Regions from separate parts of the Solwaraspora sp. WMMD792 genome, predicted to be linked through region 2. Evidence: riboswitches for the same ligand, from Rfam matches in the RefSeq annotation. Region 2 holds a riboswitch; the other holds the start of a gene.
The links. Region 2 has a riboswitch for ZMP and ZTP ahead of glyA (serine hydroxymethyltransferase). Riboswitches for the same ligand answer to the same signal wherever they lie in the genome.
Positions count from the first base shown of each region.

Region 1: it holds a riboswitch for ZMP and ZTP, as region 2 does, so the genes downstream of both, O7629_RS33295 (tetrahydrofolate dehydrogenase/cyclohydrolase catalytic domain-containing protein) here and glyA (serine hydroxymethyltransferase) in region 2, are expected to answer to the same signal.

Region 1 is NZ_JARUBH010000009.1:7,164,813-7,168,175, forward strand. It holds partial or broken gene O7629_RS33290 (endo-1,4-beta-xylanase) at 302-1,408, opposite strand; ZMP/ZTP riboswitch at 1,965-2,044, shown strand; gene O7629_RS33295 (tetrahydrofolate dehydrogenase/cyclohydrolase catalytic domain-containing protein) at 2,058-2,921, shown strand; gene O7629_RS33300 (ADP-ribosylglycohydrolase family protein) at 3,014-3,363, opposite strand, start outside.
Region 2 is NZ_JARUBH010000009.1:652,566-655,928, forward strand. It holds gene O7629_RS04520 (bifunctional diguanylate cyclase/phosphodiesterase) at 1-182, shown strand, start outside; gene glyA (serine hydroxymethyltransferase) at 230-1,495, opposite strand; ZMP/ZTP riboswitch at 1,563-1,648, opposite strand; gene O7629_RS04530 (LacI family DNA-binding transcriptional regulator) at 1,820-2,839, opposite strand; gene O7629_RS04535 (extracellular solute-binding protein) at 3,206-3,363, shown strand, end outside.

The DNA.
Region 1 (3,363 bases), 6.5 Mb from region 2:
GGGTGCCCCGGGCGGTGTCGAAGTCGTTGGTGCTGTTGGTCTCGACGCCGATGACGACGAAGCCGAAGGACGCCAACCAGTGGCCCATCCAGGCTTCTTCGTCGGCGAACCGCGCGGTGTAGCCGGGCACGATCGCAACCGCACCGAAGGTGCCCTGGCTGGTGTCGGTGGGGTAGTAGATCGATCCGCCGTTGAATCCGTTGCCGGGGGACACGCTCATCTCGGCGGTGGCGAAGGTGCCTCGGTTGGCGGCCACGCTGTCGCGGGTGGGGTCCGGGCCGCGCTGGTACGGGTTGCCGCCCGGCGGTGGGCTGGGTGACGGGCTGGTGGTGGGCGACGGGCCGCTGGTCGGCGAGACCGACGGGGACGGGCTGACCGGGGTGCCGCCGGCGTTGAGTGCGGACAGGGTCGCGTCGTACGCCTGCTTCTTGTTGCCGTTGTTGTCGAACAGTAGTGGGGTGCCGTAGCTGCGCCAGGAGTCGCTGTCGCGGATGCCCCAGACGGTGATGCCGGTGCAGCGGGCGATGGCGAGGCAGTCGTTGACGACGCCGCGGAAGGCGTTGGCCTGGCTGCTGCCGGAGCCTTCGATGTCGAGTTCGGTGATCTGTACGTCGACGCCGAGGGCGGCGAAGCTGGACAGGGTGGTGCGGTAGTTCGAGGGGTAGGGGGACTGGGAGTTGAAGTGTGACTGCAGGCCGACGCAGTCGATGGGTACGCCGCGTTGTTTGAAGTCGCGGACGAGGTTGTAGGCGGCCTGGGTCTTGGCCCAGGACCAGTTGTCGATGTTGTAGTCGTTGTAGCAGAGTTTGGCGCCGGGGTCGGCGGCGCGGGCGGCGCGGAAGGCGGCTTCGATCCAGTCGTTGCCGGTGCGTTGGAGGTTGGAGTTGCGGCGGGCGCCGGAGTTGCCGTCTTCGAAGGCTTCGTTGACGACGTCCCAGGAGTGGATTTTGCCTCGGTAGTAGGAGGCGACGCGGGTGACGTGGTTGAGCATGGCCTGGCGGAGGGCGTTGCCTTCCATCTGTTGCATCCAGCCGGGTTGCTGGGAGTGCCAGGCGAGGGTGTGGCCGCGGACGGCCATGCCGCGGGAGAGGGCGTGGTTGACGATGCGGTCGCCGTTGGTGAAGTTGAACTGGTTCTGTTGTGGTTCGGTGGCGTCGAGTTTCATCTCGTTTTCGGCGGTGACGCTGTTGAACTCCCGGTTGAGGATGTTCACGTAGGTCGAGTCGCCGAGTTTGTTGGCGGCGACGGCGGTGCCGAAGTAGCGGCCGGACTGGGCAGCGGCCGCCCCCAGGGTGGCCTCGTCGGCGTGTGCCGGCGTGGTCGCAGTCAATGCGGCCACGGCCGCGACGAGCACGGCCGCGGCGGCCGACAGCCCGAACGCCAGACGGCGTCCGACGGGTCTTGCCATGGGATACATGACCTTCCCTTCTGACAGAAGTAAGGCCACGCCTGTCGAGGCGTGGTTCAGGGCCGTGCACGTGGTCCGGTCGTCGTTGGACAGGCAGCGTCGAACCGAGCCGCGGCCCGGGATGGACGGAGGCTGCGTCGAACGCCACGCGGGTGAGCGTTAGCGCGCGCGTGGGTGGCGTGGCGGTGGGTGCCCGGCTCCTGGTGGACGACCAGGTTGCAGGGGTGCCTGCCCTCCCTGCATCCATAGACTGTGAGCGATAACACCTCCGGCGTCAATAAGTTCCGGCAAACTTCCGGAAGAAGTTCAGTGCCGTGCCTCGATGTCGTCTGTGGGATGATGCGCAGGAAGGCCGGTCCGCCCGAGTCGAAGAGGTCGTCGCTGCCCGGGCAGGCGACGACAGTGAGTCAGAGCAGCCGATGTGGACTGATCGTTCGTTTCCGGAAGAGTTTCGGTACCAGATTCGATGAGGAGCATGGGCAGCCGGTGGGACGCCCGCCGGATCTGAGCCGGCCCGAGCGCCGAGGAGGGGGCAGGTGCCCCGTCGCGGTAGTCTCGTCGTCAGTGCGACTGGCGGCACGGGATGGTGGACCATCGGGGAGCCGGCCACGGGAGTCGACCGCCTGGGCTCCCGTCCGAAGGGACTCCCATGCCTGCGGATGCTCGACTGCTGCCCGGCGCGCCGGTAGCCGAAGCCGTACTCGCCGATGTCACCCGGCGGGTGGCCGCCCTGCGTGCACGCGGTGTCACGCCCAGCCTCGCCACCATCCTGGTCGGCGACGACGACGCCAGCGCCGGCTACATCCGCCTCAAACAGCGACAGGCCGCCGAGTTGGGCTTCGACTCGCCGCACCGGCATCTGCCCGCCGACGCCACCCAGGACGACCTGCTCAAGGTGATCGCCGGGTTCAACGCCGACCGCCGGGTGCACGCCGTCCTGATCCAGTACCCGATCCCGGGCCACCTCGACTACGACGCCGCCCTGCAGAGCCTCGACCCGGACAAGGACGTCGACGGGATGCACCCGCTCAACATGGGTCGCCTCGCCGTCGGCCTGCCGGGACCTGTGCCGTGTACTCCGGCCGGGATCGAGGCGCTGCTGGACCATCACCGGGTCCCAATCGCCGGCCGGGAGGTGGTCATCCTCGGCCGTGGCGCCACCCTCGGCCGACCGTTGGCGATGCTGCTGGCCCAGAAACGTCCCACCGCCAACGCCGCAGTGACCGTGGTCCACACCGGAGTCGCCGACTGGCCCCGCTACACCCGGCGCGCCGAGATCCTGATCGCGGCGGCCGGCGTACCCGGCATCATTCAGCCCGAGCACGTCCGGCCCGGAGCGGTGGTGATCGGCGCCGGTGTCCGCTACGCCGGCCGCCGCCTCCTGCCCGACGTCGACGAAGCCTGCGCCGAGGTGGCAGCGGCGATCACCCCGCGCGTCGGCGGCGTCGGACCGACCACCGTCGCCATGCTGTTCCGCAACGCCGTACACAGCGCCGAACGCGCGACCAGGTAGCAGCCGACCCGGCCGGCCGACCGGGCTGCTCGCTGGCTTCTGCTCCGGCGTGACGGACGTGCCTCGACCATGGCCGTGGAGCTGTGCCGGTGCTACCGGGTCGGGCGTACGTCGTCGGGGAGCGGCTCACGGCGGGCCAACCACTGCGCCGGGACTCCACCCGGTCCGGAGCCGGTGTACGCGGCCACGATGCCGCCGACGATCGCCGCGGTGGTGTCGACGTCACCGCCGGCCTCGACACAGGCGTGAATCGCCGCCGGGTAGTCGTCGAGTCGGGTCGCGGCGACCCACAGTGCGAACGGGACGGTGTCGAAGGCCAGCACCTGCGCGCCGTTGCCCAACTCGTACGCCGCTTCGGCGACGCCGACCCCCAGCAACCGCCTGGCCCGGACGATGCCGGACATCAGTCGGCCGTCGATCAGGTGGGCCAGCACCACGTCGA
Region 2 (3,363 bases):
TGGCTGGGCTGGGCCGGCGGTTCGGGCTGGAGATCGTCGCCGAGGGGCTGGAGACGGACGGTCAGGTGAGCCAGGCGCAGGGGGCCGGCTGCCGGTTCGGTCAGGGGTACGCCCTGGCCCGCCCCGCACCTGCGGAGCGGACCGAGGCGTACATCGCCGACTTCCCCACCCCGTCGCACTGACCCGGACGGCCGCAGACCAGGCGCGGGTGGGCGGAGCTCAGCGCAGGTCAGGCCGCGTAGCCGGGCATCGGGTAGCCGGCCAGCAGGTCGGCTACCTCCCCGGCGATCTGGTCGAGGGCGGCACCGTCGTCCTTGACCGCTGCGGTCACCGCGTCGTCCAGCCAGGCGGCGACCTGCGGCATCTGCGCCTCGGTCAGGCCGCGGGTGGTCAGCGCGGCGGTGCCCAGCCGGATGCCGGACGGGTCGAACGGCTTGCGCGGGTCGTACGGCACCGTGTTGTAGTTCAGCTCGATCCCAGCCCGGTCCAGCGCCTGCGCGGCCGGCTTGCCACCGACGCCCTTGCCGGTCAGGTCGGCCAGGATCAGGTGGTTGTCGGTGCCACCGGAGATCAGCTCGAAGCCCCGGTCGACCAGCGCGGCGGCGAGCGCCTTCGCGTTGGCGACCACCTGGTGGGCGTACCGGCGGAAGTCGTCGGTGTCGGCCTCGCGCAACGCGACGGCGATGCCGGCGGTGGTGTGGTTGTGCGGGCCGCCCTGCAGGCCGGGGAAGACTGCCTTGTCGATCGCGGCGGCGTGCTGTTCGGTGGTGAGGATCATCGCGCCGCGCGGGCCGCGGAGCGTCTTGTGGGTGGTGGTGGTGACCACGTCGGCGTGGCCGATCGGCGAGGGGTGCGCGCCGCCGGCGACCAGGCCGGCGATGTGCGCGATGTCCGCGACGAGCACCGCACCGATCTCCCGGGCGATCTCGGCGAAGGCCGGGAAGTCGATGGTCCGCGGCACCGCCGTACCGCCGCAGAAGATCACCTTCGGCCGTTCGCGGCGGGCCAGGTCACGTACCTCGTCGAAGTCGATCCGGCCGGTGTCGCGGGAGACGTTGTAGCGGACCGAGTTGAACCACTTGCCGGTGGCCGACACCGACCAGCCGTGGGTGAGGTGCCCGCCCATCGGCAGCGACATCCCCAGCACGGTGTCGCCGGGGGAGAGGAAGGCAAGGTAGACGGCGAGGTTGGCGGGGGAGCCCGAGTACGGCTGGACGTTGGCGTGGGCCGCCCCGAACAGCGTCTTGGCCCGCTCGACGGCGAGCGTCTCGATCGGGTCGACGAACTGCTGGCCCTCGTAGTAGCGCCGGCCCGGGTAGCCCTCGGAGTACTTGTTGGTCAGCACCGTGCCGCTGGCCTCCAGCACGGCGGCGGAGACGTAGTTCTCCGAGGCGATCATGCGCAGCTTGTCGTGCTGGCGGCGGGCCTCACCCTCGACGAGGGCGGCGAGCTCGGGATCGGTGGCGGTCAGTTGCGGGATCTGCGGTACGTGCACGACGTGCCCTCCTGGGGTCGGGCGGCTCCGCCGGCCGGGGACGCCCCCGGACATGACGGTGCCGTCGACGGTGCACCCAGGCGCGCGGCGCACGTCGATGGTCGCTCCCCGGTGGTCGGTTCCACCTCCGCTGCGCCAGTCACGTGACCGGTCCGAGCATAACCTGCGGTGGTCGGCGGGTCGGGGTGGACCCGACGGTACGCAGTGAGATTCGCGATTTTCGCACCGTTTAACGCTCCGGAAACTTAATCGGTTCACTGGCTGGCCACAGCAGGTCAGCTGGCGCGCGGCGGGGCGGCGCGTGGCGGGGCGCGGTGGGTCAGGTCAGCTGGCGCGCGGCGGGGCGGTGCTGCCACGCGGGGTCAGGTGCGGCGTCTCGTCCTGGTACGCCTGCGTCGGCTCACCGGCGATCGTCGCCAGCAGCTGCCGCGCGGCGTGCGCACCGTACGCCGGGATGTCGCGGCCCAGCGCGGTCAACGGCGGATGCACCAGGCGGCACAGCGGCGAGTCGTCCCAGGCAACGATCGATAGGTCGCCCGGCACGGCCAGCCCCATCTCCTGGGCCACCGCCAGGCCGGCGATCGCCATCACGTCGTTGTCGTAGATCACCGCGGTGGGGCGGGCCGCGGTGCTGATCAGCCGCCGGGTGGCCCGGGCGCCCTCCTCGCCGGTGTAGTCGGACGGCACCGTGACGCACTGGTCCAGCCCCAGCCGGCGGCAGACATCGGTGAACGCGCCCGCGCGGATCTCGGTGTGCAGCAGGCCGGGCAGGCCACCGATGCGGGCGATCCGGCGGTGACCCATCGCGACCAGGTACTCGACCGTCTCGACCAGGGCCGACGCGTCGTCGGACCAGATGCTCGGCAGCGAGCCGGTGTGTCCGGGGCCACCGATCACCACCGCCGGCAGTTGCAGCGACTCCAGCGCCGGCACCCGGTCGTCGTCGAGTCGCAGGTCGCAGAGGAACACGCCATCCACCCGGCGCTCACCCCACCAGCGCCGGTAGACCGCGATCTCGGCCTCGGTGTCGGCCACCACCTGCAGGGTCAGCGCGTACGACCGGGCGGACAGTTCGGCCTCGACGCCGCTGATCAGCTCCATGAAGAACGGCTCGATGCCGAGGATCCGGGCCGGGCGGCTCAGCGCCAGGCCGACGGCGTTGGCGGTGGCCCCGGACAGGGCGCGGGCGGCGCTGTTGGGGTTGAACCCGATCTCGGCGGCGATGGCGAGGATCCGCTGCCGGGTCGCCTCGGAGACCCCGGGCTGGCCGTTGAGCGCGTACGAGACCGCGCCCTTGGAAACGCCTGCTCGGCGGGCGATGTCGGCGATGGTCGGCCGTTTCACCGGCGGCGCTCCTTCGGGCTCGTTTCTGCTGGTCAGGGCGGTGCACCGGGCGGTGCGTCGAGCCGGGTGGCGGGCGGTGCGGTGGGTGGGTTCCGCTGGCCTTGCCCGGTTAAGTCTGCTGCCCGAAACGATATCCGGCGTCGGCCGGGCGTGGCGGCCGCCCCGCCGCCGGTGCGCAGAGTGCACCGGTGAGCTCTCTACCAAACACGATGTCGGCGTGACCGAGGTCACCAAGGTTACGGGTTGGCCACGGCGTTAACCCGCCATTGACACGTGCCGGGGTCACTCGTACCGTGGCTTCACTTATCCGGTTCAGTCGACGTTCCTCGATGTTGGGAGCGTTTCCAATTGTGTTCGGAGGATGGGATGAAGCGGCGTTGGACCCCTTGGACGCGTACGGCGGCGGTCGGCGCCGCCGGCGCGTTGCTGATCGCCGGCTGCAGTGGCGAACCCGGCGGCGGCAGCGACGACGACGGCACCACCCTGACCATCGCGTACTGGGGCGACTTCGGCCTCGACGACCT